4 regions of the Nocardia sp. GP40 genome follow, and region 2 is predicted to be linked to each of the others. Evidence: riboswitches for the same ligand, from Rfam matches in the RefSeq annotation. Region 2 holds a riboswitch; each other region holds the start of a gene.
What was found. Region 2 has a riboswitch for S-adenosylmethionine ahead of ABH933_RS08775 (rhodanese-like domain-containing protein). Riboswitches for the same ligand answer to the same signal wherever they lie in the genome.

Region 1 (5,692 bases), on a different contig from region 2:
GGGTTGGTGGAGGTGGGCTTGCCCTGCTGGTGCATCCGGTAGTGCCGAGTCACGGTGCCGTGCGCCGCCTCGGCCTCACAGGTCCGGCCGTCCGGGGTCAGCAGCACCGAGGTCATCAGGCCCAGCGAGCCGAAGCCCTGCGCGACCGTGTCGGACTGCACGTCACCGTCGTAGTTCTTGCACGCCCAGACGTAACCGCCCTCCCACTTGAGCGAGGAGGCGACCATATCGTCGATGAGCCGGTGCTCGTAGGTCAGGCCCGCGGCGTCGAACTGCGGCTTGAACTCCGTCTCGAACACCTCCTGGAAGGTGTCCTTGAACATGCCGTCGTAGGCCTTCAGGATGGTGTTCTTCGTCGACAGATACACCGGGTAGTTCTGCTGCAGGCCGTAGTTCAGCGAGGCCCGCGCGAAGTCCTGGATGGACTTCTTGAAGTTGTACATGCCCATGATGACGCCGCCGTCCTCGGGCATCTTCACGACCTCGTGCTGGATCGGCTCGCTGCCGTCCTCCGGGGTAAAGGTCAGCGTGACGGTGCCGGCCTGGTACACCTTGAAGTCGGTGGCGCGGTACTGGTCACCGAAGGCGTGACGGCCGATGATGATCGGCTTGGTCCAGCCGGGAACCAGGCGCGGAACGTTCGAGATGATGATCGGCGCGCGGAAGATCGTGCCGCCGAGGATGTTGCGGATGGTGCCGTTGGGCGACCGGTACATCTTCTTGAGGCCGAACTCCTCGACGCGCGCCTCGTCCGGGGTGATGGTCGCGCACTTGACGCCCACGCCGTGTTCCTTGATGGCGTTGGCGGCGTCGATGGTCACCTGGTCGTCGGTCTTGTCGCGGTATTCGATACCGAGGTCGTAGTAATCGAGATTCACATCCAGGTACGGGTGAATCAACTTGTCTTTGATGAACTGCCAGATGATCCGGGTCATCTCGTCGCCGTCGAGTTCGACGACAGTGCCTTCAACCTTGATCTTGGACATGGATCTTCGTGTCCTCCTAGGAATGATGCTCCCATTAACTCGGCCAGGTGAACACGCTTGTGAGCGGACCCGGCTGTTCAACAGACAACGTATACGTCCCGTGTTGGCCACGGGACTCCGAGGTGCCAAACAGTACAAGCATACTGGTGCGCTGAGTCTCACGCGCGCCGACCTCCCGGTGAGTGATACCTCCGTCACACCCCCGGTATGCAGGCAATTGCTCGCCCGGCGTTCGCGCCGGGTCCGCGGCGCCGCCATTGCACACCTGCTTTCTCCCTCGCGCCGCGGCCCGCTACCATGGCGGGAAGGTCATGAGCGCCAGCGCCAAGCCCCGGCTCGCTGGCCGGCAACCCTCCTGTCGCGGTGGGGTGCTCCGGGTGATGACCGGGCTCTCGAAGGCCGAGAGCAAGCGCGACCATCAGGAGGGTTTCCGAAATGTGTTGTAGCCGTCCGCTATCCGGACTCCGATAACGCTCACCGGCAGACCTCTGGAAAGAGCCACGACATGAGTAATTCTTTCGCGTCCGTGACCGATTTCGTGGTCCGGCGGACCACGCCGCCCCGCGCGGCGGTGGCACGGTGACCGTGAGCATCGAACGGAGCGCGTCCCGTACCCGGGCAGCACGGCTGCTGCCGCCACCGGATGGGCGGCTGGGCACCATCGGCGTGGGCGATATCCGCCTCGAGAGCGGCGAGGTGATCCCCGGTGTGGAGCTCGCCGTGCAGCGCTGGGGTGAGCTGTCCCCCGCGGCGGACAACATCGTGCTGGTCGAGCACGCGCTGACCGGCGACTCGCATGTGGTCGGCGCGCCCGATGCGCTGCACCCGCTGCCCGGCTGGTGGGACGGCGTGGTGGGGCCCGGCGCACCGCTCGACACCGACGAGTGGTGCGTGATCGCCACCAACGTGCTGGGCGGATGCAAGGGCAGCACCGGCCCGGCGTCCATCACCGCGGACGGGCGGCCCTGGGGAGCCCGGTTCCCCGGCATATCCATCCGCGACCAGGTGAGTGCGGAGGGGGCGCTGTTCGATCTGCTCGGCGTCGACCGGCTCGCCGCGGTGGTCGGCGGGTCGATGGGCGGTATGCGGGTGCTGGAGTGGATGGTCGGGCACCCGGAGCGGGTGGGAGCCGCGCTGGTGCTGGCCGTCGGAGCCCGCGCCACCGCGGACCAGATCGGCACCCAGACAACGCAGATCGCGGCCATTACGGCCGATCCGGACTGGCAGGGTGGCAATTATCACGGCACCGGCCGCACGCCGACGAGCGGTCTGGGCATCGCCCGTCGCATCGCGCACCTGACCTATCGCACCGATTTCGAGCTGGACCACCGCTTCGAGAACCGCGCCCAGGGCGAGGAGAACCCCCGCGACGGCGGCCGCTACGCGGTGCAGAGCTATCTGGACCATCAGGCCGCGAAGCTGACCGCGCGCTTCGACGCGGCCAGCTACGTGCTCCTGACCGACGCCATGAATCGTCACGACGTGGGCCGCGACCGGGGCGGGGTGGCCGCGGCGCTGGCCGCGACCGCGGTGCCCTGCGTGGTCGGCGGTGTCGACTCGGACCGGCTGTATCCGCTGCACACCCAGCAGGAGCTGGCCGATCTGCTCCCCGGATGCCGGCGGCTCGAGATCGTGCGCTCGCGCGACGGGCACGACGGATTCCTGACCGAGACCGAGGCGGTCGGCAAGTTGCTGGTTCAGACGATGGATCTGGCGCGCAACTCGCTGTAGCGGGGTCAGCCGAGGCTCGGCGGGGCACCGGGCCGCAGTGCCTTGGCGCCGTAGTGCCTCAGCCGATGCCGAGGGTGCTGATGGTGACCGCCAGGGCAATGATCGTGCCGCCCAGCACCGCGTAGGCGCCGACGTCGAACGGTCTGCTGCGCACCGCCAGCAACCCGACCCGCGCCTCGGGCAGTACCAGCCGCAGTACCGCCGCGAGCAGCGGTGCGCCGCCGATGAAGAGGGCACCGCGCCGCCATCGGTCCTGCGCCATGAACACCACGGCCACCAGCAGCACCACCGCCACCAGCAGTATCGGCAGCTGGTTGCGCAGTGACCCGAGGAATCCGAGCGGGCGGGTGGGCGGAGTGGTCGCGGGCGCATCGGTCACCCCCAGATTCTCGCATTCACCCGGCGGCGGCGCGGTGGTCAGTCGGCTCGGACGTCAGTCGCCCCGGCTCCGCTCGGCGTGCCGGACGTGCAGCCGGCGAACCTGGTCGGCGAGTTCGGGATCTGGACCCGCGACGGGAATTCCGGGTGCGACCTCGTTGATCGGCAGTGGCCGGACCGGGCCGGACGGCAGCCCGAGTTCGGCGCGCCAGGCGGTCAACTGGGTGGTGGAGCTGGCATAGACGATGCGCCCGAGCCCCACCCAAGCGTGCGCGGCCGAGCACATCGGGCAATGCTCGCCGGAGGTGTAGACGGTCGCCTCGGCGCGCCGATCGGCGGGCAGATTGCCCGCGGCCCAGCGCGCCAACTCGAACTCCGGATGTTGCGTCGCATCACCGCCGCCGACCTCGTTGATGGCCTCGGCGACGATCGCATCGCCTGCCAGGAGCAGCGAGCCGAACGGTTCGTGCCCCAGGTCGAGTGCGCGCGCGGCGAGTTCGACGCAGCGTGCGAGGTAGGTGTGGTCGTCGGCGCTGATCATGGTGCCGATCCTAGGACGGGAGCGCTCGGCGGTGACCAGGCCGACGCCGCAGGACGGCCCGGACCACGCGTAGAGTTCTCGCAGCCGGACGTGACGAGAGGCTGTCTCCTGCTGTGTTGAAGCTGATGTTCTTCGAGCCGCGCATCCCGCCGAACACCGGCAATGCGATCAGGCTGTCCGCGGGGACGGGATGTTCGTTGCATCTGATCGAGCCGCTGGGGTTCGATCTGTCCGAGCCGAAGCTGCGTCGCGCCGGGCTGGACTATCACGACCTCGCCTCGGTGTCGGTGCACGAAAATCTCGCCGCCGCCTGGAAAGCCATTCGCCCGGACCGAGTGTTCGCCTTCACCACCGGCGGCGCCACGCGCAACACCGATATCGTGTACCGCCCCGACGACGTGCTGCTGTTCGGTCCCGAGCCGACAGGGCTGCCACCGGAGGTGCTCGCCGATCCGCACATCACCGACCAGGTGCGGATCCCGATGCTGCCGGGCCGGCGCTCGATGAACCTGTCGAATGCCGCGGCGGTCGCGGTGTACGAGGCGTGGCGACAGCTGGGATTTCCCGGCGGGGTGTGAGTCGGCGGGCTGCCCTGTCTCGGAGGGTGCCTCAGGCGTCGATCTCGAAGCGCTTGAAGCGCGAGGTGGCGCCGCCGGTGAGGCGGACCGAGCCCTTGGACACGCCGAGGTGCCTGGCCAGCAGCTCGATCGCCGCCTTGTTCGCCTTTCCTTCGACCGCGGGCGCGCGCACGTACAGTCGCAGGGTGCCGTCGTCGAGGGTCTCGACGACGGGGCCCTTGCGGCTGTTGGGCGTGACGGTCGCCCGGACCACGGTCGGCATGCGATGCTCCTGGCTCGGCGGGGTGACCGCAGCCTAATCGGCGCTGCCTGCGCAGCCGTTGGTACACCGCGCACCGCCGGAGCGAAGGCGGAGGTACGCACAGTGGGCTCACCCATGGGAAAGCCTCAGGTCCAGGACGTCGTGCGCGAGGACGAGGGAGTCTCCGGCGGCGGCGAGAACCAGATCGCCCGAGTGGGATCCGTGGGGCCGGTCGTGACCGGTGCGGCGGATCTCGAGCGCCACCTCCGATGTCAGCGCACCGTATCTGACGGTGCGGTCGTCACCGCGCCGATCCCAGCGCGTGCCGGATCTGCTCCAGACCGCGGTGGCGAGCCGGTCCGGGGATCGTGACTCCCACGTTGTATCCGTGACGGTCAGCTCGGCGTCGTCCCAGCGCAGATCGGCCAGCTCCGAGCAGCTGTGGCTCGCCGGAAGCTCGACTGCCTCGAGCCGCTCACGGTACAGGTCGATGCGTAGCAGACGCGTTGTGCCGCAGGCAATTCCGTCCCGCACCCGACCGGACAGGGCGACGGCCTGCCCGTCGGGACGCAGCACTGCCCGATCCAGCGCGGTGTTGACGCCCTCGACCGGCCCCAGTGCCCGCACCGATCCCGTCCCGATGTCGACGAGGGACAGGTGATTGACACCCCAGGATGCACCGGGCGGCGATTCCAGCTGGTCGAGAATCAGTATCCGCTCCCCGGCCGCGAGCAGCCGCGGCCCCGACACCGCTGCACCGGGTACGACCGGCATCGGCAACGGGAGCGAAACCGCCGCCCGCACAGCGGGATCCGGATCGCGCAGATCGGCCTGCATAAGCCGGCCCGGCTCCTGCCACCAGCCGACCTCCGAGTCGTGCAGCGGGAAGACCCGATCGCAACCGCAATCAACCCGCCACGGCAGCCGTATGCCGTCGGCCACCCGGATCGCGGTGAGCACACCCGATTCGTCGAGTGCGTAAATATGCGAATTGTCCTGCGCGAAACCGGCATCGACGTAGACGCCCGGGTACCGCGCGAGGACCCGCTCGGCGGTGGCCAGGACCAGTTCGGTCCGGGAGCGGAAGACGAACGGGCGACCCGCCGCGGCCGCAGGCGCCGAATTGCTCATCAGTGCGGGCGCTTGGACCGCCGCCGACCCGGATACCCCGCCTGCACATCCCGAGGCAACGAGAACCCACACCATCAGCGCCAGCGCGGGCAGGCGGCAGATCCCC
Region 2 (5,692 bases):
CAGCACGAACGGCACCACCACCAGACTCAGCTCGTCGAGCGCGCCGAGCGCCCGGAACGTCTCGATCGTGTGCGGCCCGCCGACCAGATGGACATCGCCACCCTGGTTGGCCTCCCGCATCGCCGCGAGCAGCCGGGCCGGATCGCTCTCCATGGTCACGTGGTCGGGCGTGCCCTCCGGACGGTGCGAGCCCAGCACGAACACCTGCAGATCCGGCCATGGCCACCACTCGTTGGTCAGCGCCGGCTCGAAGGTGGTGCGGCCCATCAGCGCCGCCTCACAGGTCTTCAGGAATTCCACCATGCCGTGGCTGCCGTGGCCGTGCACCGGATCCACCACTTGGGGAGGCCACCCGTTCGGCGTCGTGATGTAGCCGTCGGCACTCATGCACAAGCGCGCCCTGATCCGCATGTGAGGATCCTTCCCACCTCGTCGGCCCGCACATTCACCGGACGCAGGTAGGACGGAACAGCGGGCACAAATTCATCGCCGGAACCGCGAGGCCGGCGATGCAGACGCGGAGACGAAACAACCCTCATCGCCGAAACCGTTCGGCGACAAGGGTTGTGAATCGTCGGAATGCCTCAGCCGAGCGCCTGATCCAGATCGTTCAGCAGGTCCTGCACGTCCTCCAGGCCGATCGATATGCGCAGCACGCCGTCGGTGATACCCACGGCCGCACGGCCTTCCGGCCCCATCGCGCGGTGCGTGGTGGTGGCCGGGTGGGTGATCAGCGTCTTCGCATCGCCCAGGTTGTTGGAGATGTCGATGATGCGCAGCCGGTTCAGCACCTCGAAGGCGCGCTTCTTCCCCTCCTCCGGCCCCGAGGCCAGCTCGAAGGTGATGACGGTGCCGCCGCCGTCCATCTGCTGCCGGGCCAGCTCGTACTGCGGATGCGAGGGCAGGAAGGGGTATTTCACCCACGCCACCGCGGGCTGCTGCTCCAGGAATTCGGCGATCTTCAGCGCGGACTGCACCGAGTGCCGCACCCGCAGCGGCATCGTCTCCAGGCCCTTGAGCAGCGTCCACGCATTGAAGGGGCTCAGCGCCGGGCCGGTGTGCCGCATCAGGTTCTTCACCGGGCCGTCGATGTACTCCTGCGAGCCCAGGATCGCCCCGCCCAGCACCCGGCCCTGGCCGTCGATGTGCTTGGTGCCCGAATACACCACGACATCCGCGCCCAGATTCAGGCTGCGCTGCAGCAGCGGCGTGGCGAAGACGTTGTCCAGCACCACCTTCGCGCCGGCGGCGTGGGCCAGCTCGCACACCCGGCGCACGTCCACCAGGGTCTGCATCGGGTTCGACGGGGTCTCGAAGAAGACCGCCTGGGTCGGCTTCGACAGCGCCGCCTCCCACTGGGACAGATCCTCGCCGTCGACGAAGACCGTTTCCACGCCCCAGCGCGGCAGGATCTCGTTGCACACCACGAAGCACGAACCGAACAGGCTGCGCGCGGCGACCAGCCGATCGCCGTTGCCCAGCAGCGCGGCGAGGGCGGTGAAGACCGCGGACATGCCGCTCGCGGTCGCGAAACACGCCTCGGCGCCCTCGATCAGGCGCATCCGCTCCTCGAACATGGCCACGGTCGGATTGCCGTAGCGCGAGTACACGAAGTGCTCGATCTCGCCGGTGAACGACGCCTCGGCCGCCTCCGCGCTGGCGTAGACGAAGCCGGAGGTCAGGTACAGCGCCTCGGCGTTCTCCTCGAATCCGGACCGCCGCAGCCCGCCGCGCACAGCCTGGGTCGCCGGGCCCACGCCCTCGGGCAGCGGCTTGTCGAACGCACCACCGGTGATCACGACTGCCTCCAGGCCAGCCCCAGGGCGCGCCAGCCGGCGCCGCCGCGATGCCCGTTCGCGTCGAGCGGGCCCTCGAAGCCCTCGAGCACGTTGTAGGAGGGGGCGTATCCGGCCGCGGTCGAGGCGATCGCCGCGCCGATGGAGCGCTGCCCGGACCGGCACAGGAAAATCACCGGCGCGTCGCTGTCCGCCGCGCGCCCGGCCAGCGCCTGCTTCAGCTGGTCGGTGAATTCGCCGTTGGGTGCGCCGGTGCCGTCGACCCATTCGATCAGCGCCGTGGGCCGGTCGATGGCGCTGGTGTCGGGCACGCCGACGAACCGCCACTCGGCCTCGGTGCGCACATCCACCAACACCGCATCGGGGTTGTCGCACAACAAATCCCACGCCTGCTGGGGCGTGATGTCACCTGCGTAAGTCACAGAACCTCCTCGCGAATCCGCACTTGCCGCACCCGGAGCTGGGCGCGTGCCAGGTCGTCACCCGGAGCACCCCACCGCGGAGGAGGGTTGCCGGCCAGCGAGCCGGGGCCTATCGCTGGCACTCATGACCTTCGATCGAGATTGCCTGGCCATGGGGCCACCTGTCAAACCCTCGTTCACGGCCGATCGCAGACGAGCCAGGTGCCCTGCGGCCGGGTCAGATTCCAGACCGAGGTGGCCGATTTCCCGTCGACCTTGCTGCTCACGGTCACCGTCGCGCGGTTGCCGTCGACGTGGGGATCCTTCAGGCCATCGATCGCGATGTCCTTTCCGGCCGCATCGGGACCCAGCGGCGAACGCGCCTGCTCGAATCCGGGGCACTCGGTCCCGGCCCGCTTCGCCGCATCGGTGCCGCGCTGTGCGTCGACGAAGGCATGCACCGCGTTCGCGATGCGATCGGCATCTGTGAGATTCTTCTCAGCGGGGTGCAGCAGCGCGGCGATCACGATACCCACGATGACCAGCACCGCGAGCACCGCGGCGGCCAGGAACGGCACCAGCGAGCGGACCGGCTCCCCCTGGTCGATCGGGGTCGGCTCGCCGGTGGTCTCCGCGTCACTCATGCACCGATCATCCCTGGTGGCGGGCGGGCCCGGAGAACGGACCCCGGCTCGTTCGCGCGATGCCGCGACAACCGGCCATAGCCGACACCGATAGAATCACCGCCGAGCCCGGTCCCGGCCGGGACGAACCGAATCCCCCCGAGCGGCAACGTTGCAGCATCGAACGGTATGAAGGATCGTCGGGTGTATCCCGGACCCAGCGTCAACTTAGCCTAAGCTAAGAGCGACGGCTAAGAATGACAGTGACGACAGAGTTCTCGACCAGAGGGTGCGCATCAGAATGACGGAAACAAGTGCAGGAACCCGCCCACTGCGCATCGCGATCGTGGGCGCCGGACCGGCCGGTATCTACGCCGCCGACGCGCTGATGAAGTCCGATGCCGAGGTCTCCATCGATCTGTACGAGCGCATGCCCGCGCCGTTCGGGCTGATCCGCTACGGCGTGGCGCCCGACCACCCGCGGATCAAGGGCATCATCACCGCGCTGCACAAGGTTCTGGACAAGCCCCAGGTGCGCCTGCTGGGCAATATCGACTACGGCACCGACATCACCCTGGCCGATCTGCACCGCTTCTACGACGCGGTGATCTTCTCCACCGGCGCCAACGCCGACCGCGCGCTCGGCGTCCCGGGCATCGACCTGGACGGCAGCTACGGTGCCGCCGACTTCGTCTCCTGGTACGACGGCCACCCGGACGTTCCCCGCACCTGGCCCCTCGAGGCCGAGAAGGTCGCCGTGCTGGGCGTCGGCAACGTCGCCCTGGACGTGGCCCGCGTGCTGGCCAAGACCGGTGACGAGTTGCTGCCGACGGAGATCCCGCCGAACGTCTACGAGGGCCTCGAGGCCAACAAGGCGCTCGAGGTGCACGTGTTCGGCCGCCGCGGTCCCGCCCAGGCCAAGTTCACCCCGCTCGAGCTGCGCGAGCTCGACCACTCGCCCAATATCGAGGTCATCGTCGATCCCGAGGACATCGACTACGACGAGGGCTCCGAGGCCGCGCGCCGCCACTCCAAGCAGGTCGACATGGTCTGCAACACCATCGAGCAGTGGGCCATCCGCGACGTCGGCAACCGCCCGCACAAGCTGTACCTGCACTTCTTCGAGAACCCGGCCGAGATCGTCGGTGAGGACGGCAAGGTCGTGGGCCTGCGCACCGAACGCACCCAGCTCGACGGCACCGGCAACGTCAAGGGCACGGGCGAGTTCCGCGACTGGGATGTTCAGGCCGTCTACCGGGCCGTGGGCTACCTGTCACAGAACATCCCCCAGCTGCCCTTCGACGACCAGGCCGGCACCGTGCCCAACGAGGCCGGGCGGGTGCTGATCGACGAGGATGCCGACGGTGCCGCGCGCTATCTGCCCGCCACCTACGTCACCGGCTGGATCAAGCGCGGCCCGGTCGGCCTGATCGGCCACACCAAGGGCGACGCCAACGAAACCATCGCCTGCCTGCTCGACGACGCCGCCGCGTTCACCCCCGCGGCCGAGCCCGAGCTCGACGCGGTAACGAAGTTCCTGGAGGACAAGGGAATTCCGTTCACCACGTGGGCCGGCTGGTACCGCCTCGACGCCCACGAGCGCGCCCTGGGCGAGCCGCAGGGCCGCGAGCGCGTCAAGGTCGTCGAGCGCGAGGACATGCTGCGCGCCAGCGAGCCGCACAAGGCCTGAGCACCGGCTATCCCTTGCGGCGCTTACCGGGTCGGAAGTGCCGCATATGGATCCTGTCGGTGTCTCGAGGCATGCTGATCTCGTGTTCGATGCCCATGTCCATCTCGTCGATCCGCGGTTCCCGCTGATCGAAAACGAGGGCTTCCTGCCCCGGCCCTTCACCATCGCCGACTATCGAAAGCGCATGGCGCGCTTCGATATCGACGGCGGAGCCGTGGTCAGCGGGTCGTTCCAGGGTACCGACCAGGGGTTTCTGCGGGCCGCGCTGGCGGAGCTGGGTGAGAGCTGGGTCGGGGTCACCAATCTGCACCCCGACACCACCGACGCGGAGATCGTCGACCTGAGCCGCGCCGGGGTGCGCGCGCTGCGATTCAATCTCAAGCGCGCGGCCGGCGATATCGCGGAGCTCACCATGCTCGCCCTGCGGGCGCACGCCGTCGCGGGCTGGCATGTGGAGCTGTACATCGACGGATCCATGCTCGGGTCGCTGGAACCGGTGATCAGCAAGCTGCCGGTGCTATCCATCGACCACCTGGGCATGTCCGACGAATGCCTGCCCTACCTGCTGGACCTCGTCGACCGCGGCGCCAAGGTCAAGGCATCCGGATTCGGACGGGTGGCGATGAACGTGCCGACCGCGCTGCGCCGCATCCACCGGGTCAATCCGGAGGCGCTGATGTTCGGCTCGGACCTTCCCGGCATGCGCGCCGGGCGTCCGTTCCGCGACGCCGATGTCGAGCTGATCGGCGAGGCTATCGGCCCCGGCGTGCACCGGGTACTGGAGGACAATGCCCGTGCCTTCTACGGACTACCGGTCAAGGCCCGCCCCTTGCACGAGTCCCCGCCGACGATGCCCCTGCCCCGGACCGAGCCACCGACGCTGCGCATGAGTCGATCCGAGTTGCCCGGCCCGCCCACGGAACCGCTCCCGATCATCGAATAGCGGCGCGGGCCCGTGGCCACCGGGTCCGGCGGTTTGCCCCGGCCGGGCCGGCGCCCGCGCGAGGCCTCGCGGCGGCTGGAAAGAACACTGGCACAGTGGTTTTCATGCGTACTCCCGAGGGGCGCGTGACCCGGTGGGGTAGCCGCGTCAGCGCTGAAACGAACTTGAAATGTACCCGTTCCAGTCCTACGCCGGGAGAGGTGGGCGTTGGCGCAATTGCGACACCGATGCGCCCGTCG
Region 3 (5,692 bases), on a different contig from region 2:
TCCGGCGGTCACCGACGAGGCCAATCTGAACGGTGAACGCCGCACGTCGGTGCGGGTGATCATGCACCGGCTCGAGCGCGGCCTGCCCGAACTCGCCCCGCCGCTGCGGGTGCGCCGGCTGCGGCGGCTGCCGACCGCATTGTTCGCGCTGCTCGCCGACCACGAACGGGCCGTGGAGGACGGAATCGTCGACGCGGGGGACGTGACCGCGTGGGCGGAGACCATCGACATGCTCGCCGGGCTGCTCACCGCCCCCGTCGTCGAACGCGCCCCTATCCGCTGAATAACGGATCCCGACCCCGGACTGTGCCAGCATCGAGCCCATGCCCGCCGACTCGATCCACCTCGCCGCCCCGATTCCCGTGCTACGCATCTTCGACATCGCCAAGGCGTACGAGTTCTATTGCGGCTACCTGGGATTCGTCGTCGACTGGGAGCATCGCTTCGAAACCGCGCTGCCGCTGTACGCGCAGCTGTCCCGCTCCTGCACGGTGATCCACCTCAGCGAACACCACGGCGACGGCACCCCCGGTTCCGTCGTCTGGATCGCCGTCGGCGACATCCACGGCCTGCAGGCCGAACTGGCCGCGAAGGACTACCCCTTCGCCCGCCCGGGCACACCCGAGGAAGGCCCCGGCGGCCCGGGCTTCGACCTCACCGACCCCTTCGGCAACCAGCTCCGCTTCGCCCAGCCGGAGTGATCGGTCGAATCACTGCCGCCGTCGGCATTTTCGACGTGACGTGACTGTGCTGCATTCACGCACGGCCGGATTGACGTGGCGAATCGCCGCGGCGGGCCGCTACCGTGAGAAATGTGGATAACTCGGGAGGGCATCCGGACGTGACGGGCGGCGGCGAGCTGGACGACCGCAGGTTCGGCGAGCCCGCCGGACATTCGGTCGGTGGGCCGGCCGGAACCTGGGCGGGCAAGCCGGGCGCGCAGCGGATCGTGGAGCCGGGTGAAGCCCGCGCCGGTGGACCGAGCGGATCGTTCGTCGGCGCGGCGGGCGATTCTCTGGCTGGTGAGCCCAACCGGCTCTCAGCGGGCGAGCATGGCGTGGCCGGGACGGGCGGCCGACGCGCGGCCGCGCCGGGTGGGCATCGGGCGGCCGGGACGGGCGGACATTCTGCGGTAGGGCCGAGTGCATATCGCGTAGCCGAGACCGGTGAACTTCGGGCGGGTGAATCGCGGCGAGACCGGGTGGGCGGTCCGCCGACTGTGGTCGGCACCGTAGACAAGGCATCCGGCTGGCGGGCACTCGGCGCGCCGGCGCTGGTCGGGGGTGTCGGGTTTGCGGCGGCGGTGCTGGTGCATTTCCACGATCCGCATGTGCAGGGTTCCTACGGGGTCTGCCCGTTCTATGCGTTGACCGGGTGGTGGTGTCCGGGGTGCGGGGGGCTGCGGGCGATGCACAATCTGACCGAGGGCCGGATCCTGGACGCGGTGCACAGCAATGTCTTTCTGCTGCCGCTGATCCTGGGATTCACGCTGTGGTGGGGCGATTGGATGGTGCGCCGCTGGCGTGGTCGTCCGGGACGTTCGTTCACGATGAGCCGCACCACGCTGGCGATCGTGCTGACGCTGCTCGCGGCGTTCACGGTGCTGCGCAACACCCCCTGGGGCGCCTGGCTGGCGCCGGTCTAGGACGACGGCGTATTTGCTGCAGTGGGATCCGGCCGCACGGTCCGGCATGCTGGGACTATGGCCGATTCCCTGAAGGCTCGAATCCGCGAGAAGCTGCTGCGCCAGCTGACCGAGGACGGCACCCCGGATCCCGAGTGGGACGATCCCCGGCAGATCGCGGTCGAGTCCGATCTCGAGGCGCTCGACGCGGTCACCGAGGACGATCCGCTCGTGGAGGAACTGGCCGCCCGGTATCTCGTGCCGTAACAGGCTCGGGCACTTCGGAACTCGCGGTCGAGTCCGATCTCGAGGCGCTCGACGCGCTCACCGAGGACGACCCGCAGGTCGAGGAGCTGGCGGCCAGGTGCCTCGTGCCGCGCCCACCGGAGCTCACCGCCGATCCGCCGGGCGCGGCGAGCATCGCAATCGTGACCGGAACCCGCCGCGGATCGCGCCTGTTCCGCCCCGGCGCGGCGAGCATGCGCAATCGGGACCGGAACCCCGCGGACCGCGCCAATTCCGCCGCTGGCAGGCGGTCAGAAGGTGCAGGGCGCCGCGCCTGCCGCGGCCGCAGCGGCCAGGCCCGGGCGGGTCTCCGGTACCGGGTTCCACTGGCCCTCGGTGTAGGCGTAATTCCAGGCGGGGCCCTGCTCGACCAGGGTCGCGACGGCCTCGATCAGGCGGTCCACGTCCGCGGCGGAGGTGCCCAGGCCGATGCTGGCTCGGAGCGCGCCGTCGACTCCGAGGCGGGCCAGCAGCGGGTGTGCGCAGAAGCGGCCGTCGCGCACACCGATCCCGTGCTCGGCCGACAGATGCGCCGCGACGCGTCCGGGCTCGAATCCGTCGAGGGTGAACGCGACGATGCCGACGCTGTCCTCGCTGTCGGGCCAGATGCGCAGGAAGTTCACTCCCGCAATGGCATTCAGGCCGGCGCGTAGCCGATCGGCCAGCGCGCGCTCGTGTTCGACGGCGGTGCGCTCCTCGATCGCGCCGAGTGCGTCGCAGGCCGCGGCCAGGGCGGCGACTCCCAGCACGTTCGGCGATCCGGCCTCGTGACGCTGCGGCGCGGGCGCCCATTCGGCGCCGGTCGTGGTCACCTCGCGCACCGCTCCGCCCCCGGCCAGATACGGGTCGGCGGCATCGAGCCAGTCGCGCCGGCCCACCAGCACGCCCGCGCCGAACGGCGCGTACAGCTTGTGGCCGGAAAATGCGAGATAGTCGATTCCGGTGGCGCACAGGTCGATTCGGCGATGCGGCGCCAGCTGCGCGGCGTCGACCAGGATCCGTGCGCCGCACTGGTGCGCGATATCGGCCAGCCGACGCAGCGGCAGCACCTCGCCGGTCACGTTCGAGGCGCCGGTAACGGCAAGCAGCGCAGCGGGTTTGGTGCACAGCTCGGCGACGACCCGGCGAATGGTCTCCACGACGGTGTCCGCGGCCGGGACGACGCGGCGGCCGTGCCGGGTCCAGGGCAGGAAGTTGGCGTGATGTTCGATGTCGAGCACCACGGTGTCGCCGGGCACGCAGGAGGCCAGCAGGTTCAGCGAATCGGTGGTGTTGCGGGTGAAGACGACCACCTGGTCGTCGGCGCAGTGCAGAAAGCGGGCCACCGCGGTGCGGGAATTCTCGTAGCAGTCGGTGGAGATGCGCGAGGCGTATCCGGCGCCGCGGTGCACGCTGGCGTAGTACGGCAGCAGCTCGCTCACCCGGTCGGCGACCTGGGCCAGGGCCGGCGCGCTGGCGGCGTAGTCGAAGTTGGCATATTCGCGAGTTCCGCCCTGTACCAAGGGAACTTGCAGATCGCATCCGGAAACGCGGGCGATCGGGGCACAGCTGGACGTGAGTACAGCAGTCATCACACAAATCCCTTCGGGACCAAGGGGACCCCGGGAAAGGTGAACGGAGTCCGCGCTTGCCGTGCCCGGTCGGGCTACGGCCCGGTCGTCACCCGGAGCACCCCGCCGCGGAGGAGGGTTGCCGACCAGCTAGCCGGGGCTTGACGCTGGTACTCATGACCTGTCCCGAGACTGGCAGACGCCGCCCGCCGTTGTCAACTCCCGGCCGCGTCATATTCCCTTGCCATCCGCCATGAACTGCGGTTACGTAGTCCGGTGAGTCCTTCCCTGCTACTCGGCTTCGTCGGCCTGTGCCTGTTGCTGGCCATCACCCCGGGGCCCGATACGTTCCTGGTCCTGCGCTACGCCATGGCCGGACGACGACCGGCGATCGCGGCGTCGCTCGGGTCGGCGCTGGGCGGCATCGCCTGGGCGGTTGTGGTCGCCGCCGGGGTCGCCACGCTGTTGGAGCAGTCCGCGACGGCCTACCGAATTCTCAAGGTGATCGGAGGAATCTACCTGCTGTACTTGGGAATTCGGACATTGCGCGAGCATCGCCGGACGAGGGCAGGGAAAACAGAAGAGCTGCTTACCGATTCGGCGCTTGAGCCGGCCCTCGAGGCGATTTCCGCGCGCGGAACCGCTTCTGCGCGTTCGGCATTCACCGCAGGGCTGGTCTCCTGCCTCTTCAATCCGAAGGTGGGCCTGTTCTATCTCGCCGTGCTCCCGCAGTTCCTGACCCACGTCACCTTCACCGGCACGCTGACCCTCGGTGCGATCGAATCGAGCATCGCCGCAACGGAAATGGTGATCGTGGCCCTGGCCGCCGCCGGCGCGGTGGCCCTGCTGCGGCGCCCACGCGTACGAGATCGGCTGGAGCAGATCAGCGCCGGGATACTGGCGGCACTCGGTATCGGGACCATCGCGTCCGCCGGGTGAATCACTCCAGTCCGCGGGGGCGGTGATAGGACCCGTTGTAGTACAGCAGCGGCGTCGCGATGGGCGCGTCGTCGGTGTTGTCGTGCACGCGGGTGACCAGGCCGATGACCAGGGTGTGATCGCCGATCGGGAGCAGCTGGTGCACCGACGCGCGCACCCAGAGCGGGGTGCTGTGCAGCACCGGCTCGCCGGTCTCCAGCGTCGTCCACAGCGCGGAGTCGCTGAACCGTTCCTCCGCGCTGCGCGAAAACCGTTGTGCCAGATGCAGTTGGTGCTCGCCCAGGAAGTGCACGACCAGCGACCGGGCGGACAGCATGGCCTCGATGCTCGACGAGGTCTCGGCGATATTGAACGAGATCAGCGGGGGCTCGGCCGAGAGTGAGGCGAACGAGGTGGCCGTGAATCCGATGGGCCGGCCGTCCTGCTCGAGCGTGACGATCGTCACCCCGGCGGGGTAGTGCCGCATGGCGGCGCGGAACTCCGCCGCGGTGATACCGCTCAGATCTAGCTCACTCACAGTCCCAACCTACGTCGCGGGCCCGGCGGGTATTCCGGCATATGCCACTCACCGATCAGTCCACGTCGATCGCCAGGCCCGCGGTGATCCGCACGAGCTCGGAAAACGAGGTCCGGAACAAAGTATTGGGATGCCCACCGGCCGCCCACAGCTCGCGGTGGCGCGAGAGCGCGTTGTCCACATACGTCGACAGGTTGGTCGGATGCCCGACGGGCGCGACCCCGCCGATCGGCTGCCCGGTGACCGCGCGCACGACCTCGGCCGGGGCGCGGGTGAGCGTACCCTGCAGCCGCTCGCCGGTGCGCTCCAGGTCGACCTGGTGCTCACCGGACACCAGCAGCAACACCGGATCCTCGTCGAGCAGGAACAGCAGCGACTTGGTGATCGCACCCACCTCGACCCCGAGCGCCTGCGCGGCCTGCGCGGCGGTGTGGGTGGGCTCGTCCTGAGTGACGATCACGCCGTGGTGACCGCGGGCGATGAGAGTATCGGACACCCGAGCCGCGACGGCGGGCAACGACCTAGCCATGGCACCAGGGTAGAACCGATTTCGGCGCACTGCCGGGGGATCAGTATTCCGGATAGCCGAAGGTGGGCCCGAGCATCCGGTCGATGCGCATCCGGGTGATCCGCGCCAGCTCGTCGGCGGTACGTCCGGAAACCGGCTCGCGCACAACCGAATCGAGGGATCGCTGCAGGTCGTGCGGCGATAGCGCGGACAATTCGAGGTCGGCCGCGGCGAGCAGGGCCGTGCGATCGGCGTAGGGCCGTTCGTCC
Region 4 (5,692 bases), on a different contig from region 2:
CGGCGCCCTTGGTCACCGGGACATCCTGTCCGACATAGCCGTTGTTGTGCACGCTCGCGCCGTTGCCGCCCACGTTCGCGTTGTAGATGTGCTTGTTCCAGGCAGCGAGCCCGCTGTGGAAGTCGGCATTCGCGACCAGATTGGCCGCGGCGGCCGGGTGATCGCCGAGGGGGATCGGCGCGGCGAGAGCCGGGGCGGATGCGCACAGGAAGCCGATTGCGGCCATCGATGCCACGATGTGGGCGCGGCCGAAACGCGGTGAGCTGGTCATCAAGGGTTCTCCTTGCTGAGGCCGCCGGGACCATTCCTTCAGTTATCGGCTGGCAATCAATTTTTGACCACTCACGGTAGCACCGACCTGGGCATGTTCTGCCCCGAATAGACGTAACTGCACTCTGAACCCCGGCGGGTCTCGGCGGCGCGTACCGTGTCAAGTAATCCATTGGCAAATTTCGTGGCTAGTGTGCGGATATGGACTTGGTGCTCGAATGGGATCGGCATCCGGGAACCGGTCTGCGTCTGGCGAGCGAGTTGGCGGGCGCGGCGGGCCTGGCCGTTCTCGAGGATGATGTCCTCGGGCCGGTCGAGCGCGGCCCGGAGCGGCTCGGGATCCTGGCCGCGCGACGCGGCGGCGAGCTGCTCGGCTGGGTCGAACTGTCCGGCGGCAGGAGCGAGCGACCAACAGGCGCAGCCGCCCGCGCGGTGGCCGAGCCGGTGTTCGCCTCCCGGTACCTGCGGCGAATTCAGGTGGGGCACTACGATTTCGAGCCCGCGACCGATGCCGAGGAGGGGGTCGTGCGGGCGCTGCTGGCGGGAGCCGCGCGGCAGGCGCGAGCGCTGGGATACCGGGTATTGCAGTGGCACGGTACCGATGTCGGTCCGGAGGGGCGCGCGGCTGCCGAGCTGGGCGCGGTCGCGGTCGGCGAGTACGCGCGGGTGTGGACCGCCGAACCGCGCACCTGGCAGGCCCCGAGCGCGCTGGCGTTCGGCGATCCGGTCGATTGCGTGCTGCACGCCCTGGCCGAATCCACCGAGCCGTCGGGACAGGCGCTGGTGGTGGCGCTGCTGAGTCCCGGCGCCGTGGAGCCGATCGCCAGCGTGGCCACCTCGGTCACCGGCAGCGAGGCGTATATCAATGCGGGGGAGGGCTTTTCGTATCGCGACGTCGAGTCCGACGCGCTGGCGGCGCTGATCGGCGCGGTCATCACCGAGCTGCACGACCAGGTTCCCCAGGCGCTGGTGCTGCGCGTATTCGAGGACGACGACCCGCGCATCCGCGCGGCCCTGGCTACCGCGGGACTGGATCTGACCGCGCGCTGCCGCGACTACGAGCTCGCGCTCGACCCGTAGCCCGGACCCCTACCCGTTCGTCGCGGGCGGTTCGGCCCGCAGGCCCGCGCAGGCGACGGACAGCAGGCGTTCGGCCGCCTCCGGGGCGCTTTCGCAGGCGACGCCGATGCCGCGGCCGAGGCGGATCAGGTCGCGGGGTTCGATATCCGAGCGCACCAGTCCGTCCCGCTGGGCCGGTTCCAGGACCCGGGCCGCGGCCTCGAGCGCCATGGTGTGGCACAGGTGGAAGGTCTCCGAGTTCGGATCCAGCGCGGCCTTGAGCGTGAGCGCCAGCCCCCGCCGGTTCATGATGAACTCCACCTGTGCGGTCATCCACCGCTGTAGCGCGTCCAGCGGTGAGCAGGTCTCGATCAGTTCGTCCGCGCGGCGGCTCAGGTCCTCGATGCTGGATCGGTAGACGGCCTCGAGCAGGGCCTCACGGTGGGGGAAGTGGCGGTACAGCGTGCCGGGGCCGACCCCGGCGCGGCGGGCGATCTCGTCCAGGGGAGCCTCGGGTCCGCAGTCGGTGAACGCCTGACGAGCGCATTCGAGGATGCGCTCGTAATTGCGCCGCGCGTCCGCGCGCATCGGCCGTGTCGGTGCGTTCATGGCGCCCTCCAGGGATCTGCGGAAACGGAGTTCTTCTCCACATGCTAACCCTCCCGGAACGGCGGCGACCGGCGTTCCGGTCGGCGGAGGCAAGCATTCGATTCACCGCGATCGAGAATGCAGACCCCGCACGGTGATTCGCCTAGCGTCGAACTGCCCATCCAGAGCGACCGAGAGACCTGGCTCCACGACGTCGCAGCAACCCGGCCGCCGTGGATGTCCGCGCGCAGGGGTGCTACCGCCAGGACCGATGGAGGTTCGACGAGCCATGAGACCCCTGACAGTATTCCGCGCCCCGCGCGCCCGGCGGGCGGTCGTGCTGACCGCCGCACTCACCACCCTGGCGCTGGTCGCCGGCGCCTGCGGCGCCGGGTCCGAGCCCGGCAACGAGGTGCGCAGCGTGAACGGGCAGAGCTACGACCTGTCGCCGCAACAGAGCACCCGGGTGCGCGCGGACAAGGTCGATTCGATCGCCGCGCAGGTGCCCGCGGCCATCCGCAACCGCGGCACCCTGATCGTCACCGGGTCCGCCGACAGTGGTGCGCCGCTGCGGTTCTACGCCACCGACGACCGCACGGTCATCGGGTCCGAGGTCGATGTCGCCGCTCTCGTCGCCGATATCCTCGGGCTGAAACTCGAGGCGCGGACCGCGGATTGGGCCCAGAACTTCGTGGCGGTCGACTCCGGCGCGGTCGACGCGTTCGTCTCCAATGTCACCGTGACCGAGGAGCGCAAGGAGAAATACGACTTCGCCACCTATCGCCTCGACAACCTGGCCCTCGAGGTGCCCAAGGACAGCACCTGGCGGTACGCCGACCGTAAATCGCTGGCGGGCAGGCGAATCGGAGTCGGCAGCGGCACCAACCAGGAACAGCTGCTGGTGCAGTGGGACCAGCAGAACCGGGCCGAGGGCCTGCCGAAGATCGATATCGCCTACTACCAGAAGACCGCCGACTACTATCTCGCGCTCGCCTCGCACCGCCTGGACGGGATGCTGGGTCCCAACCCGACCGCGACCTATCACGTCGCCACCTCGGGGCAAACGAAGATCGTGGCGACCTTCTCCGGCGCCGGAACCGCGCTGCAGGCTGAGATCGCGGTGCTCACCAGGAAGGACAACGGCCTGATCGGGCCCGTAAATCAGGCGCTGCAGTACGCGATCGCGCACGGGCTGTACCGCAAGGTGCTGGACCGCTGGGGTCTGGGCACCGAGGCCGTGCAGCAGAGCCGCATCAATCCGCCCGGACTGCCGAAGCGGTCGGCATGAGGACGGCGATCGCGCTACTGGGTGTTCTCGCAACGGCATTCGTGCTCTCGGCCTGCGGCACAGGCGCCGGAACCGATGCTCCGGCTGGGCCGCCGCGGCCGGGCGGCACGCTGCGCTACGGCCTGTCGCTCGCGCCGACCTGCTCGGATCCCGCGCAGTCCGGGACCAACCAAACGTTGTATGTGACACGGCAGATCGTCGATTCACTGACCGATCAGGACCCGGCGACCGGGGCGATCGTGCCGTGGCTGGCGCAGAGCTGGCAGGTGAGCCCCGACGCGCGAACCTTCACGTTCCACCTGCGCCCCGGGGTCACCTTCAGCGACGGCACCGCGCTGACCGCAACGTCGGTGCGGAACACCTTCGATGCCATCGTGCACACGCTCACCGGTGCCAAGGCCCCGCTGGCGGCCAGCTACCTGGCCGGTTACACCGGCACGAGCGCGCCGGATCCGCTGACCGCGCAGGTGAGCTTCGACAGCCCCAACGCGCAGTTCCTGCAGGCGGTCTCGACGCCGCAGCTCGGCATCCTCGCCGACGCCACGACCGCGAAGCCGGCCGACCAGCGGTGCGGGGGAGACGACATCGGCAGCGGGCCGTTCAGCTATGCCGCCTACCGCCAGGGCGCCTCGGCCACACTGGTCGAACGCGCCGGATACGCGTGGGGCTCGGCGGTATTCGCGCACCGCGGCGCGGCGTATCTGGACCGGATCGAATTCACCGTCGTCCCGGAATCCGGGGTGCGCACCGGCAGCCTGTCCTCCGGGCAACTCGATGCGGTGAGCGATGCGCTGCCGCAGGACGCACCGCAGATCGAGGCATCCGGGGGCCGGGTCCAGGTCACCTCGAATCCCGGTGTGCCCTTCGGGATTCAGCCCAATCTGACCCGCGGCCCGCTGCGTGATCCCGCGGTGCGCGCGGCGCTGCTGCCCGCGATCAACCGGCAGGAACTGGTCGATACCGTGCTCGGACCGCAGTTCAAGCCCGCCGAAGGGGTGCTGGCCTCGAAAACCCCGGGATACGTGGACCTTTCGAGCCATCTGCACTACGCGCCCGACGCCGCGCGGCAGCTGCTGGACCGGGCGGGCTGGGCGCCCGGCGGGGATGGCATTCGCGTCAAGGACGGTGTGCGCCTGTCGTTCGGCGTGCTGTTCAGCCACGCCTTCGCCGGGAATCAGGCGATCCTGGAGCTGATTCAGCAGCAGTTGCGCACGGTCGGCATCGATATCCGGCTCGAGCCTGCCGCGGACGCGGAATACACCGCGCGGCAGAACAGCAAGGATTTCGATGCGGTCTACTACAACATCACCCGTGCCGACGGCGATATTCTGCGCACCAACTTCGGCCTGGGCGGCCAGAACCTCAATGTGCGCGGGCCGATTCCGGAGCTGGACGATGCGCTGTCCGGTGAACTGCGGACCACGGACCCGGCCGCGCGTGCCCAATTGATCGGCCGGGCACAGCAATCGGTGCTCGGCAACGGCCTGTGGATCCCGACCATCGAGCTGTCTCAGGCCATCGGGGTATCGCACGCGGTATCGGACGTGAAGTTCGAGGCGTCGGCCCGCCTGCAGTTCTTCGATACCTGGCTGCACCGCGGGTGAGCGGCCGCGCCGCGCGTCAACGACGGCGCGCCCGCGGCGCGTGCCAGTGGAAATGCAGTGCGAGCAGGCGGAATACGAATGCGCTCGCCGATGCCAGCGCGCCGGTCCAGGCGGTGAACGCCCCGAAGTGCAGCAGTGCGGCCGCCACGCTCGCGCCGAAAAGCGCGGGCATGGCATAGATCTCCTGATCGGGCCGCAGCACGCTGGGCTGGACCCCGGCCAGCACGTCGCGGATGAGCCCGCCGCCGACCGCGGTGACCACGCCCAGCAGCGCCGAGGGCACCGTGGCCAGGCCGTGCTGATACGCCGCGACCGCGCCGGTGACGCTGAACACGCCCAGGCCGAGGGCATCGGCGACATCGAGCGGTCGCGCGACGAGCCGGCGCGGCGGATGCCAGAAGAAGATGATGACGGCGGCCAGCAGCGGCAGACCGAGATACCAGGGATCGGTGAACGCCAGTGGCGGGTTCTCGCCGATCACCAGATCGCGCACCACCCCGCCGCCGAATGCGGTCGCGCAGGCCAGCACTGCGATGCCCACCAGATCGTAATTCTTGCGCACCGCCAGCAGCGCGCCGGAGACGGCGAAGGCGAAGACGCCCAGCAGGTCCGCGGCCCGCTCCACATCGCCTGCGGTCCCGGTCAGCGCGATCATCGAATACTCCGCTCCGAAATTGGGTTACCTCCGAGTTACCCGCAGCATCATAGGTCGGACCGGGATGACGTCCGGCGGGCCAGATCATCGACGGCAATGCCGCTATCGCCATCGGCGCGCGGGTTCGTGCCGGAAACGACATTCTCACTGGTTACCCAGCTACAGCGCATCGCCGCCGGAACCGGCTCGGCGATGCGCACTGGACCGGAATCCAGCGGCCCGGTCGGA

Region 1: it holds a riboswitch for S-adenosylmethionine, as region 2 does, so the genes downstream of both, metX (homoserine O-acetyltransferase MetX) here and ABH933_RS08775 (rhodanese-like domain-containing protein) in region 2, are expected to answer to the same signal.
Region 3: it holds a riboswitch for S-adenosylmethionine, as region 2 does, so the genes downstream of both, ABH933_RS36295 (aminotransferase class V-fold PLP-dependent enzyme) here and ABH933_RS08775 (rhodanese-like domain-containing protein) in region 2, are expected to answer to the same signal.
Region 4: it holds a riboswitch for S-adenosylmethionine, as region 2 does, so the genes downstream of both, ABH933_RS15405 (ABC transporter substrate-binding protein) here and ABH933_RS08775 (rhodanese-like domain-containing protein) in region 2, are expected to answer to the same signal.

Annotation. Positions count from the first base shown of each region.
Region 1 is NZ_JBNPVW010000005.1:167,722-173,413, forward strand. It holds gene ABH933_RS17235 (NADP-dependent isocitrate dehydrogenase) at 1-986, opposite strand, end outside; SAM riboswitch class IV at 1,294-1,404, shown strand; gene metX (homoserine O-acetyltransferase MetX) at 1,566-2,717, shown strand; gene ABH933_RS17245 (DUF3017 domain-containing protein) at 2,776-3,096, opposite strand; gene ABH933_RS17250 (nucleoside deaminase) at 3,151-3,633, opposite strand; gene ABH933_RS17255 (tRNA (cytidine(34)-2'-O)-methyltransferase) at 3,762-4,214, shown strand; gene ABH933_RS17260 (DUF167 domain-containing protein) at 4,246-4,476, opposite strand; gene ABH933_RS17265 (hypothetical protein) at 4,585-5,692, opposite strand, start outside.
Region 2 is NZ_JBNPVW010000002.1:901,130-906,821, reverse strand. It holds gene ABH933_RS08785 (dihydrofolate reductase family protein) at 1-411, opposite strand, end outside; gene ABH933_RS08780 (O-succinylhomoserine sulfhydrylase) at 585-1,799, opposite strand; gene ABH933_RS08775 (rhodanese-like domain-containing protein) at 1,796-2,218, opposite strand; SAM riboswitch class IV at 2,233-2,348, opposite strand; gene ABH933_RS08770 (hypothetical protein) at 2,395-2,841, opposite strand; gene ABH933_RS08765 (FAD-dependent oxidoreductase) at 3,122-4,510, shown strand; gene ABH933_RS08760 (amidohydrolase family protein) at 4,593-5,453, shown strand.
Region 3 is NZ_JBNPVW010000016.1:17,062-22,753, forward strand. It holds gene ABH933_RS36275 (TetR family transcriptional regulator) at 1-283, shown strand, start outside; gene ABH933_RS36280 (glyoxalase superfamily protein) at 324-701, shown strand; gene ABH933_RS36285 (DUF2752 domain-containing protein) at 815-1,645, shown strand; gene ABH933_RS36290 (hypothetical protein) at 1,703-1,891, shown strand; gene ABH933_RS36295 (aminotransferase class V-fold PLP-dependent enzyme) at 2,161-3,480, opposite strand; SAM riboswitch class IV at 3,528-3,641, opposite strand; gene ABH933_RS36300 (LysE family translocator) at 3,736-4,398, shown strand; gene ABH933_RS36305 (flavin reductase family protein) at 4,400-4,864, opposite strand; gene ABH933_RS36310 (YbaK/EbsC family protein) at 4,971-5,444, opposite strand; gene ABH933_RS36315 (2-oxo-4-hydroxy-4-carboxy-5-ureidoimidazoline decarboxylase) at 5,485-5,692, opposite strand, start outside.
Region 4 is NZ_JBNPVW010000004.1:484,277-489,968, forward strand. It holds gene ABH933_RS15390 (hypothetical protein) at 1-271, opposite strand, end outside; gene ABH933_RS15395 (hypothetical protein) at 472-1,350, shown strand; gene ABH933_RS15400 (TetR/AcrR family transcriptional regulator) at 1,360-1,938, opposite strand; SAM riboswitch class I at 2,093-2,195, shown strand; gene ABH933_RS15405 (ABC transporter substrate-binding protein) at 2,207-3,205, shown strand; gene ABH933_RS15410 (ABC transporter substrate-binding protein) at 3,202-4,809, shown strand; gene ABH933_RS15415 (trimeric intracellular cation channel family protein) at 4,826-5,464, opposite strand.